One region of the Roseateles sp. 22389 genome, then DNA from elsewhere that is predicted to be linked to it. Evidence: predicted binding sites of a transcription regulator. Region 1 holds the regulator's gene; each other region holds the start of a gene.

Evidence for each region. Region 1 encodes LexA, which represses DNA repair genes until DNA is damaged. Its sites were predicted from a motif close to ACTGTATNNNNATACAGT; they were not measured.
Region 2: a site for LexA is predicted at 1,766-1,783, ahead of ACTJKJ_RS20640 (ATP-dependent helicase). Genes of this name have one in related genera too.
Region 3: a site for LexA is predicted at 1,175-1,192, ahead of recA (recombinase RecA). Genes of this name have one in related genera too.
Region 4: a site for LexA is predicted at 1,037-1,054, ahead of imuA (translesion DNA synthesis-associated protein ImuA). Genes of this name have one in related genera too.

What each region holds. Positions count from the first base shown of each region.
Region 1 covers NZ_JBQEOF010000004.1:105,651-108,512, forward strand. Annotated here, with positions in the region: tRNA gene ACTJKJ_RS07345 (tRNA-Asp) at 1-47, shown strand, start outside; tRNA gene ACTJKJ_RS07350 (tRNA-Asp) at 150-226, shown strand; gene ACTJKJ_RS07355 (helix-hairpin-helix domain-containing protein) at 319-624, opposite strand; gene lexA (transcriptional repressor LexA) at 642-1,319, opposite strand; gene ACTJKJ_RS07365 (asparaginase) at 1,434-2,366, shown strand; gene ACTJKJ_RS07370 (organic hydroperoxide resistance protein) at 2,505-2,862, opposite strand, start outside.
Region 2 covers NZ_JBQEOF010000017.1:79,220-82,081, forward strand. Annotated here, with positions in the region: gene ACTJKJ_RS20640 (ATP-dependent helicase) at 1-1,751, opposite strand, end outside; gene ACTJKJ_RS20645 (hypothetical protein) at 1,856-2,692, shown strand; gene ACTJKJ_RS20650 (ABC transporter ATP-binding protein) at 2,732-2,862, opposite strand, start outside.
Region 3 covers NZ_JBQEOF010000005.1:99,394-102,255, forward strand. Annotated here, with positions in the region: gene ACTJKJ_RS08935 (regulatory protein RecX) at 1-13, opposite strand, end outside; gene recA (recombinase RecA) at 92-1,135, opposite strand; gene ACTJKJ_RS08945 (response regulator) at 1,448-2,119, shown strand; gene ACTJKJ_RS08950 (sensor histidine kinase) at 2,173-2,862, shown strand, end outside.
Region 4 covers NZ_JBQEOF010000007.1:79,607-82,468, reverse strand. Annotated here, with positions in the region: gene ACTJKJ_RS11960 (sensor histidine kinase) at 1-997, shown strand, start outside; gene imuA (translesion DNA synthesis-associated protein ImuA) at 1,122-1,985, shown strand; gene ACTJKJ_RS11950 (Y-family DNA polymerase) at 1,933-2,862, shown strand, end outside.

The DNA.
Region 1 (2,862 bases):
ACCCTTTCACGGTGATTACAGGGGTTCGAATCCCCTAGGGGACGCCAAGTTTGACAAGGCTTGGCTGCATCGCGGTTCCGAATGGATCCGTTGGCTTGCAGCGAAACTTGTTCGCGAACGATATCGACGCGCTCAACAGCGTCGTATCTGGAGTGGTAGTTCAGTTGGTTAGAATACCGGCCTGTCACGCCGGGGGTCGCGGGTTCGAGCCCCGTCCACTCCGCCAATATTGAAACCCTGTCGATGCAATTCGGCAGGGTTTTTTCTTTGCCCGTTCTGGTCTCATTCTGGTTAAGGCGGGTCACGCCCGCGGAATATTCAGAGGTCCGGATACTCGCGCTTGCGCTGGGCGGTATAACTCCACCAATCTCTGGGCGAGGCGCCGTTCATGAAATCGACGGCCGCCATATAGGTATCCAGCACGCAGGGATCGTGGCGCTGGCCGGTCAGTTTGCAAATCCGCTGATAGAGCGCAAATGCATCGGCGCCGATGAGGTCCGCAGGTTGCCGAATCCCCATCGATTCAAAATCCCGAACCATCGCGGGACCGATGTTGGGAATTTGCCGCAGCGTGAGGCATTCAGCGGCCGAAGCCGCTTTCGTGTGCGTCTTTCGCGCAGCCATGCGGCACTCGTACCCGCTCAGTGAAACCCGCCGGAGCGGATCAATCCGACGGCCAGGCCTTCGATGGCGAACTGCTCATCCGGCGTGACCTCGATCGGGGCGAAATCGGCGTTCTCCGGCAGAAGTCGGATGCCGTCCGGATGGCGTTGGAAGCGCTTCACGGTGACCTCGTCACCCAGGCGCGCGACGACGACCTGGCCATTGCGCGCTTCGCTGATCTTCTTCACGGCCAGCAGGTCGCCGTCCATGATGCCGATGTCCTTCATGCTCATGCCTTTCACGCGCAGCAGGAAGTCCGGCGCCTTCGCGAACATCGAGGGGTCGACGCTATAGTGCTGCTCCACATGTTCCTCGGCGAGGATGGGCGCGCCGGCAGCGACCCGGCCGACCAGCGGCAGCGTCAGTTGCGCCAGGCTCGCCAACGGCAGGGCGAACTGGCTGTGCTCCCGGGCGCGGTTGACCTGGCGCAGCGCGGTCGACGGCAGGCGGATGCCGCGCGCGGTGCCCCCCACCAGTTCGATGACGCCCTTGCGGGCGAGCGCTTGCAGGTGTTCTTCGGCGGCGTTCGCGGACTTGAAGCCGAGTTGCTGCGCGATCTCGGCGCGCGTGGGCGGCGAGCCGGTGCTCTCGATGCTGTCGCGGACCAGATCGAAGATCTGTTGTTGGCGGGCGGTGAGTTTGGGCGGTGTATCCACGAGCACAGGCCTTTATTCCATGGAGGACTGGTTGGAATGCAAAACGGCTTCGAGGGTTCGAAAGCCGCCTGAGAATCCATCCAGCATCTGGATTTTTATACAGGAGACGACAAATTGCAAAGTGCGCCCCAGACCCTCGTGATCATCGGCACCGGCGGGACGATCGCCGGCGCCTCCGGCAGCGCCACGGACAACGTCGGCTACAAGGCGGGTTCGCTATCGGTGGAGTCGCTGGTAAAGGCGGTCCCGGCGCTCGCGGCGAAGTCGCTGGAGGCTGAACAGCTGGCCCAGCTCGACAGCAAGGACATGGATCACGCCACCTGGGCGCGGCTGGCGAAGCGGGTGCGGGAGCACCTGGACCGGCCCGAGGTCCGCGGCGTGGTGATTACGCACGGCACCGACACGCTGGAAGAGACCGCCTACCTGTTGCAGCGCGTGCTGGCGCCGGAGAAGCCGGTCGTGCTGACCGCCGCGATGCGGCCGGCGACCGCCATCCAGGCGGATGGTCCGCAGAACCTGCTGGACGCCGTCGCCGTTGCCGAGAGCGAAGCCGTGCGAGGCGTCATCGCCGTCGTGGCGGGCCAGGTCTGGTCCGGGCTCGAACTGCGCAAGACGCACAGCTACCGGCTCGACGCCTTCGAGGCAGGGCCTGACGCCGGGCCGCTGGCCGTGGTGGAGGAGGGCGTCGTGCGGCGCTTCCGCGACTGGCCGGCGGGCGAGGCGCTCGGCGCGGCGCTGCTGCCGGAGAACGCGGCCCAGTGGCCCTGGGTGGAGGTGCTCGCCAGCCATGCGGGCGCCGATGCGCGGTCGCTCGAAGCCTGGCGAGCGGCCGGTCTCCAGGGGCTGGTGCTGGCGTGCACGGGCAACGGCACGGTGAATCAGGCGCTCGAGGCGCCGGTGCGCGCGCTCAAGGAGGCCGGCGTGCCGGTGTGGCGGACGACGCGGTGCGCGCAGGGACGCATCGTGGGCGCCAGCGATGAGCCCGCCGCCGCGCTGTCGCCGTGGGCGGCGCGCGTCGAGTTGATGCTTAGCCTGCTGCAACGCTGAACCACAGCCGTCGCGAGTGGCTTCGTCGGTCGCGACGGAGCGAAGCGTCGACGGCTGGACCCATGAATGAAAAAGCGCCGGCATGACCGGCGCTTTTCTTTGTGCTCGACCCGGTGGTGACCGGGCGCCGCGGAAGGCTTAGACGATCGTCAGCGTGACGTCGACGTTGCCGCGGGTGGCGTTCGAGTAGGGGCAGACCTCGTGGGCGTCGGCCACCAGCTTTTCCAGCTGGGCGCGGTCCATGCCCGGCACCGAGATCTTCATCGCCACGGCGATGCCGAAGGCGCCCGGCTTGTTGGCGTGGGGGCCGATGCCGACTTCGCTGGTGATCGAGACTTCGGCCGGCAGGGCGACCTTGTTGCGGGCCGAGACGGCCTTCATCGCGCCGATGAAGCAGGCGGAATAGCCTGCGGCGAACAGCTGTTCCGGGTTGGTGCCGGCGCCGTCGTCGCCGCCCAGCGCCTTGGGCGTGGACAGCTGGACCTTCAGGCGGTCG
Region 2 (2,862 bases), on a different contig from region 1:
CACTCCTGCCCCTTGGCCGAGTGGATGGTCGACAGGATCAGGTAGTCCTCGTCCTTCAGCGGGACGCCGGATTCGTCGCTGCTCGCCTCGGGCGGGTCCAGCGTCAGCTCGGTCAGGAAGCGCTCCCGCGAGCCGTAGCCCTGCGCGATGCGCGTGACCTGCTCCAGGTCGGCCAGGCGCACCGGCGCGTCGTCGTGCAGCCGCTCCAGGTGGGGCGCGTACCACTCCACCACCGACTCCAGGTCCATCGGCCACTGCGGATCGCCGATGAGCCCGGCCAGCAGATCGCGCAGCGCCGACCATGACGCGGCCGCGGCGCGGGGCGGCTCGAACGCGCGCAGCGCCTGGACCGGGTCCACCGCGGGCGACATCGCGTCGATCAGCCGACGCGCGCTCGCCGGCCCGAAGCCGGGCAGCAGCTGCGCGACGCGGAATCCCGCCAGCCGCCCGCGCGGGTTCTCGGCCCAGCGCAGCACGCTCAGCACGTCCTTCACATGCGTGCTCTCCAGGAATTTCAGGCCGCCGAACTTGACGAACGGGATGTTGCGTCGCGTCAGCTCCAGCTCCAGCGGCGCGGCGTGGCTCGAGGTCCGGAACAGCACCGCCTGGCGCTTCAGCCGCAGGCCCTGCTCGCGCCGCTCGAGCACCTTGTCGGCGACCCATTGGGCCTGGCGCGCCTCGTCGTCGACCGTCACCAGTTGCGGCCGCTCGGTCGAGGCCTTGTCGGTCCACAGCCGCTTCTCGTGCCGCTCGCGGGCCATGCCGATGACCGCGTTGGACGCGTCCAGGATCGGCTGCGTGGAGCGGTAGTTGCGCTCCAGCGCGATCACCCGCGCGGGCGGGTCGAACTGGACCGGGAACTCGAGGATGTTGCGCACCTCGGCCGCGCGGAACGAGTAGATCGCCTGCGCGTCGTCGCCCACCACGGTCAGGTGGTCGCCGCGTGGCTTGAGCCGGCGCAGGATCGTCGCCTGCAACCGGTTGGTGTCCTGGTACTCGTCGACCAGCACGTGCTGGAAGCGCTCCCCGAGCTCGGCGGCCAGGCCGTCGTCGCTCATCAGCTCGGCCCAGTAGAGCAGCAGGTCGTCGTAGTCCAGCAGCTGCTGGCGCTGCTTGTCCTCGACGTAGGCCTTGAACAGGCGCTTGAGCCCGTCATGCACCGGGAAGCACCAGGGGAAGTGGTCCTGCAGCACCTGGTCCAGCCGCGCCTCGCTGTTGACGACGCGCGAATAGATCGTCAGGCAGGTGGCCTTGAGCGGGAAACGCTCGGTGGTCTCGGCCAGGCCCAGGGCCTGCCGCTGCAGGCCCATCAGGTCCTCGGCGTCGGCGCGGTCGAGGATGGTGAAGTTGGGCGCGAGGCCGATGCGATGGGCGTATTCGCGCAGCAGGCGCGCGCCCACGCTGTGGAAGGTGCCGGCCCAGGGGAAGCGCGGCGGCGCCTGCGTGGCGCCCAGGCCGAGCGCGCGATGCAGCACGCGGCCGGCGCGGCGTTCCATCTCGCCGGCGGCGCGGCGGGAGAAGGTCAGCAGCAGCAGGCGCTGCGGGTCCGCGCCCGACTGGATCAGGCGCGCGACGCGCGCCGCCAGGGTCTTGGTCTTGCCCGAGCCGGCGCCGGCGATCACCAGCAGCGGGCCGTGCCCGGGAACGCCGTGTTCATCGAGGCCGTGCTCGACCGCCGAGCGCTGCTCGGGATTCAGGTCGGCGAAGACGTCGGCCGCGCGGGGCGGGGCGTCGGCGAGGGCGGAACACATGGGGCGGCATCATAGCTGTATGCAAAAACAGTGGATGGGCCGGGGCCACGTAGTCCCGGGGGTACGCGCATTGCCCGAGCGGAGCAAACTCCCCGCCTACTGCCATGCATCAAGTGCTTGTCCTCCTCGCCGCCCTGGCCATGCCCCTCGTGGCCTGGGCCTCGCAGCGCCGCGTCTTCGGCCCCGACAACGGCACGATCTCGGATCGTTACCCGACCCTGCTCGTCGCCGACGGCTACGCCTTCTCCATCTGGGGCGTGATCTTCCTGCTCGACCTCGTCGCCGCGGCCTGGCTGCTGCGCGGCCAGCCAGTGCCCGACCGGGAAGGGCACCGCGATTCCCATCGCTGCCACTGGCTGGTGGTCGCCGGCTTCGCGCTCACCGCGAGCTGGATGATCGTGTTCTCCCAGCAATGGTTCTGGCTGGCGCTGGCCATCATCTGGCTGGCGCTGATCAGCCTGCTGTGGGCGCTGATGCTGCTGGCGCGGGCGGTGCCGCGCGGCGCGCCCTCATGGCTCGCGGTGCTGCCGCTGGCGCTGCACGCCGGATGGCTGTCGCTGGCGGCGTTCCTGAACACCGCGCAGGTGATCGTCGCGCAGCAGCTGCTGCCCACCGTCGATCAGCTGCCGTGGACGCTGGTGCTGTGGGCGCTCGCCGCCTTGCTGCTGCTGGTGGCGAATGCGCGGTTGCATGCGCCCGGCACCGGACCGGCGGCGCTGGCCTTCGCCGCGGCGGCGGTCTGGGGCCTGGTCGGGGTCTACCTGAAGCAGCGGGCCTCGCCGATGGCGGGTGCGGGTACTTCCGCCTGGGTCGCGCTGGGGCTCGCCGCGGCGCTGGTGGCGCAGACGGTCTGGCTGCGCCTGCGGCCGTCGGGTCCGAACAGCCCGAGCCGCTCCGGCGGCACTAACGATCCGAACGCCCGGACGACCCGAGCGGCCTGAACGACCCGAGCGGCGTGAACGACCGGCCGGACGGTCCGATCACACCAGGCGGCGCTCGTCCTTCGCGTCGAACAGGTGCGCCGACTCCGCCGCCCATTGCAGCCGCACCGCATCACCGACATTGAGGTGGGGATTGCCCGCCACGCGGGCGGTCATCGGGCCGGTCGGGG
Region 3 (2,862 bases), on a different contig from region 1:
CGAGCAGGGCCACGGCTCTGGCCTTGAGCGACAGCGGCTGCGAGGCCGAGCCCCGCCGGCATCCGGACGGAGTCATGCCGTCGCCCGGTGCTTACTCGGCGTCGCCAGGCGCGGCGCCCAGCAGGGGGATACCCAGCGATTCGCGGATCTTGTTCTCGATCTCGACCGCCAGGTCGGGGTTCTCGCGCAGGAACTCGCGCGCGTTGTCCTTGCCCTGACCGATCTTCTCGCCGCTGTAGGCGTACCAGGCCCCCGACTTGTCGACGATCTTCGCGGTCACGCCCATGTCGATGATCTCGCCCTCGCGGCTGATGCCCTCGCCGTAGAGGATGTCGAACTCCGCCGTCTTGAACGGGGGCGCCACCTTGTTCTTCACGACCTTGACCTTGGTCTCGGAGCCGATGACTTCCTCGCCCTTCTTGATCGAGCCGATGCGACGGATGTCCAGGCGCACCGAGGCGTAGAACTTCAGCGCATTGCCGCCGGTGGTCGTTTCGGGCGAACCGAACATCACGCCGATCTTCATCCGGATCTGGTTGATGAAGATGACGGTGCAGTTGGTCTTCTTGATGGTGGCGGTCAGCTTGCGCAGCGCCTGGCTCATCAGGCGGGCCTGCAGGCCAGGCAGCGCGTCGCCCATCTCGCCTTCAAGCTCGGCCTTCGGCGTCAGCGCGGCGACCGAGTCCACGATGATCAGGTCCACCGAACCCGAACGCACCAGCGAGTCCACGATCTCCAGCGCCTGTTCGCCGGTGTCGGGCTGGCTGATCAGCAGCTCCTGCAGGTTGACGCCCAGCTTCTGCGCGTACTGCACGTCCAGGGCATGCTCGGCGTCGATGAAGGCGCACACGCCGTCCAGCTTCTGCATCTGGGCGATGACCTGCAGCGTCAGCGTGGTCTTGCCGGACGATTCCGGACCGTAGATCTCGATCACGCGGCCGCGGGGCAGGCCACCGACGCCCAGCGCGATGTCCAGGCCCAGCGAGCCGGTGGAGACGACCTGGATGTCCTCGATCTTCTCGCCTTCGGCCAGCCGCATGATCGAGCCCTTGCCGAACTGCTTTTCGATCTGGGCGAGGGCGGCCTGCAGGGCCTTGGCTTTTTCGGTGTTGGCGTTCTTCACGGGGGCGTCCATGCAATCTTCTCCTGTTGGCTGCGGCGGATTATGGCGCAATCTGTATATCTGTACAGTACTTTGTCGACCCGTGCCGCCCGTCGGTGCGGCTTCGGCGCTGTCGATGGCGGGATGTTAGGCCGCAGGTGGCTCACAGGATGAGCCAGCCGCACAACTCCCCCCGTTTTCGCCAAAGAGGGGGAAGAGCCGCCTCCCAAGCTGTCGCCCACCTGACTGGTGCCCCGCTCATCGACCTGAGGACGGCTCGGAAACGCCTAGGGAAGCGCCCCGGACCGCTCCCTAGAATGTCTCCATAACCAGAGGGGACGACACATGCGCATCTTGATCGCCGAAGACGACCAGGTCCTGGCCGATGGCCTGCTGCGCTCGTTGCGAGCCTCGGGTTGCGCCGTCGACCAGGTCGGCAGCGGCAGCGAGGCCGACGCCGCGCTGGCCTCGCATGAGTTCGACCTGCTGATCCTCGACCTGGGATTACCGAAGCTGCATGGGCTGGAAGTGCTGCGTCGGCTGCGGGCGCGCGGATCGTCCGTGCCGGTGCTGATCCTGACCGCGGCGGACAGCATCGAGGAACGCGTCAAGGGCCTGGACCTTGGCGCCGACGACTACATGGCCAAGCCCTTCTCGCTGCAGGAACTCGAGGCGCGTGTGCGCGCGTTGACGCGCCGCGGCCTGGGCACCGCCTCCAGCGTGATCCGCCATGGCCCGTTGACGTTCGACGCCACCGGCCGCGTCGCTTACATCAACGATCAGATGGTGGAACTGTCGGCGCGGGAGCTGTCGCTGCTCGAGGTGCTGCTGCAGCGCGCGGGACGGCTGGTCAGCAAGGACCAGTTGGTCGAGCGCCTGTGCGAGTGGGGCGAAGAAGTCAGCAACAACGCGATCGAGGTCTACATCCATCGGCTGCGCAAGAAGATCGAGCAGGGGCCGATCCGCATCGCGACGGTGCGCGGGCTCGGCTACTGCCTTGAAAAGATTCCGGGCTGAGGCGCGGGGCGTCCCGGAGCCCCTGGGCGCACGCTTGATCGAGGACGCGCGGCATGGCGGGTGAATCGTCCGGCCATCGCTCGCTGTTCGGCGAGATCCTGGACTGGATGCTTGCCCCGCTGCTGGTCATCTGGCCGATCAGCGTCGCGCTGACGTGGCTGGTGGCGCAGGGCATCGCGAACAAGCCCTACGACCGCGAGCTCGACGAGATGGCGCGCACGCTCGGCCTGCAGGTCGCAACGGAGCCGGGGCCCGGCGACGCCTCCACGCGACGTGGGCGGTCGCGCTACGCGCTGGCCCCAGAGGCCGCGGCGCTGCTCCGGGCGGACGAGTCCGACACGGTCTACTACCAGGTGCTGGGCCTGCGCGGCGAATTGCTAAGCGGCGACGCCCAGTTGCCGGTGCCCGAAGTCGAACCGCCCATCGTGCCGTGGGAGGTCAACCGCCGTTTCGACGAGGTCAACAACGAGGCGGTGCGGGTGTCCTACCTGTGGGTGGTGCCGGAGGGGATGGCCGGTGGCGACAAGATGATGCTGGTCCAGGTCGCGGAGACGCTGGGCAAGCGCTCGCGGCTGACCAACGAGATCATCAAAGGCGTGATCCTGCCGCAGTTCGTGATCCTGCCGCTGGCGGTGCTGCTGGTGTGGCTGGCGCTGGCGCGCGGCATCGCGCCGCTCAACGACCTGCAGCGCCGCATCCGCTCGCGGGACAGCTCCGACCTGAGCCCCATCGACGAGCAGCGC
Region 4 (2,862 bases), on a different contig from region 1:
GGACGGCCAGCTGGTCAGCGCGCTGGTCCGGGACGACCTCGGCCCGGTCTTCGTGCTGACCGACCGCGACGAGGACTTCGCCAAGATCGAGGCGGGCGTCTACGGCCTGCTCGGCCTGGCCTTCGTCTGCTGCCTGGGGCTGGCGCTGTTCCTGGCGCAGCTGACCGCGAGCCGCATCGTCGCGCCGGTGACCGCGCTGGCGCGCGCGGTGGAGACCGGCGCCGCGCCGCGCGAGTACCCACTGCAGGATTCCACCGACGAGCTGGGCGTGCTGTCGCGCGCCTTCGCGGCCAAGACCGAGGCCCAGCAGCGCTACCTGGACCGCGAGCGCTGGTTCACCGGCGATGTCAGCCATGAGCTGCGCACCCCGCTGGCGGTGATGCTGGGCGCCGCCGAGGTGCTGAAGGCGCGCCTGCACGGCCGCGACGACATGGTCGAGCTGGCCGAGCGCATTCGCCGCACCGCCGCCGACACCAGCGAGCGCGTAGTCGCGATGCTGTTGCTGTCGCGCGATCCGGCCAGCATCGGCGCGCCGCCGACCGCGGTGCTGCCGCTGCTGCGCCAGGAGATGGAGCGCTGCCGGCCGCTGCTCAAGGGCAAGGCCGTCGAGATGACGCTGCATGCCGCTCCCGCCGATGCCGCCCTGGAAGTGCCGGCGCGGCCGGAGCTCGCCGCGATCGCGCTGGGCAACCTGATCCGCAACGCCTGCCAGTTCACCGAGGAGGGCCGCGTCGACATCCGGCTCGAGGCCGGCCGCGTCGTCATCGAGGACACCGGCATCGGCATCCCGCCGGCCGTGCGCGACCGCATCTTCGACCGCTTCATGCAGGTGGACCCGGCCGGCGCCGGCAGCGCCGGGCTGGGCCTGGCCATCGTCAAGCGCGTGGCCGAGCACCTGGGCTGGACCGTCAGCCTGGAGGCGCCCGCCAACGGCGGGACGCGCTTCGCGCTGAGCTTCGGGCAGGCGTCCAGGGAGCGGGACATTCTCCCCACTTGAAGCGCGACATCCGCTGGACGGGTCGGCCGTCCCACCTATACTGTATGCACATACAGTTCTCAACGCCGGTGTCACGACCGGCGTTGTCGTCTCTTCCGCCGACCGTGCCGCTGATCGTTCCGCCATGTCCGTCCTGCCCTTGCCCCTTCCCCCCGCCGTGGCCGAGGCCGTCTGGCGCGGCGACGCGCTGGGCCGCGGCACCGACACGGTCTGGCCCAGCGGCTTCGACGCGCTGGACGCGGAACTGCCCGGCGGCGGCTGGCCCGGCCGCCAGCTGACCGAACTGCTGCTGCCGCAGTTCTCGCTGGCCGAATGGCGGCTGGCCGGCCCGGCGCTGCGGCGCGTGGTGGCCGACGGCGCCGCGGTGGCGATGGTCGGCCCGCCCAAGCGCCCGCACCTGCCCGGCCTGATGCACCTGGGACTGGATGAGCGCCACCTGGTCTGGATCGACGCGCGCGCGCCCTCGGAGCGTCTCTGGTGCGCCGAGCAGTTGATCAAGTCCAACGCCGCCGGCGCGGTGCTGGCCTGGATGCCGCAGGCCGCGCCGGAACAGCTGCGGCGGCTGCAGGTGCTGGCGCAGTCCTTCGAGGGGCCGGTATTCCTGTTCCGGCCGCTGGCCGCGCGCCACGACCCCTCGCCGGCGCCGCTGCGGCTGCAGGTGACGATCGACGTCGACTGGGCGCTGGACGTCCTGATCCTCAAGCGCAAGGGCCCCGCCCATGAGACGCCGCTGCGGCTCGCGTCCATCCCGGGCGGGCTCGAGCGGGTGCTGACGCCCCGGGTGATGCGGCCCAGCACGATGCGACCCGTCGCGCCGATCGTGCCACTCGCGCCGGTCATGCCCGCCGCGACCGAAGCCGCGCCCGCCGCAGCGTCCGCCTTGTCCGAATCCCCGCGCGCGCCGCAGCCGCTCGCCCTGTTCCCGGAGCTGACCGATGTTGTGGGTCGCCCTGATCCTGCCGCCTCGTCCGCCGGCGCCGTCCGCTGATCCGGCCGCGCCGCCGGACCCTCCCTGGGGGATCTGTCCGGAGGCGCAGGCGGGGCTGGCCGTGTGGTGCCTGCAGTTCACGCCGCGCGTGGCGCTGATGGAGGACGCCGTCGTCATGGAGGTCGAGGCCAGCCTGCGGCTGTTCCGCGGCCGGGGCGCGCTCCAGGCGCGCATCGCCGACGAGGCGCCGGACCTGGGCGCCGTCGGCATCGGCTGGGCGCCGACGGCCACCGCCGCGCTGGTGCTGGCGCGTTGCGGCGTGCCGGACCTGGGCGGCCGGCTGCTGCAGGCGGTGCTGGATCCGCTCCCGCTGCAGGCGCTGAGCGCCGGCGCCGAACATGCCGAGCCGCTGAGCCGTGCCGGCATCAACACGCTGGGCCAGTTGCGGGCCTTGCCGCGCGGCGGCATCAGCCGGCGCTTCGGCGCGGCACTGCTGGCGATGCTGGACCAGGCCTACGGGCTGCGTCCGGAGGCGCATCGCTGGGAAGTGCTGCCGGAGGATTTCCACGCCCGCATCGAGCTGCCCGGCCGCGTGGACCACGCGCCGGCGCTGCTGCTGGGCGCGCGGCCGCTGCTGATGCGGCTGTGCGGCTGGCTGGCGGCGCGCCATGCCGGCGCGACCGGCGTGACGCTGCACTGGGTGCACGACTCGATGCGCGCCAAGGATGCCGGCGATGGCGGATCGCTGACGATCCGCACCGCCGAGCCGATCCGCGCGCTCGAGCACTTCTGCCGGCTGATGGCCGAGCACCTGGCCAAGACGAAGCTGCTGGCGCCGGTGGGCGAGCTGAGGCTGGAGGCGATCGGCGTCCAGGCCCTGACCGAGGACAGCGCCTCGCTGCTGCCCGACACGGTGCGCACCGGCGAGACGCTCTAT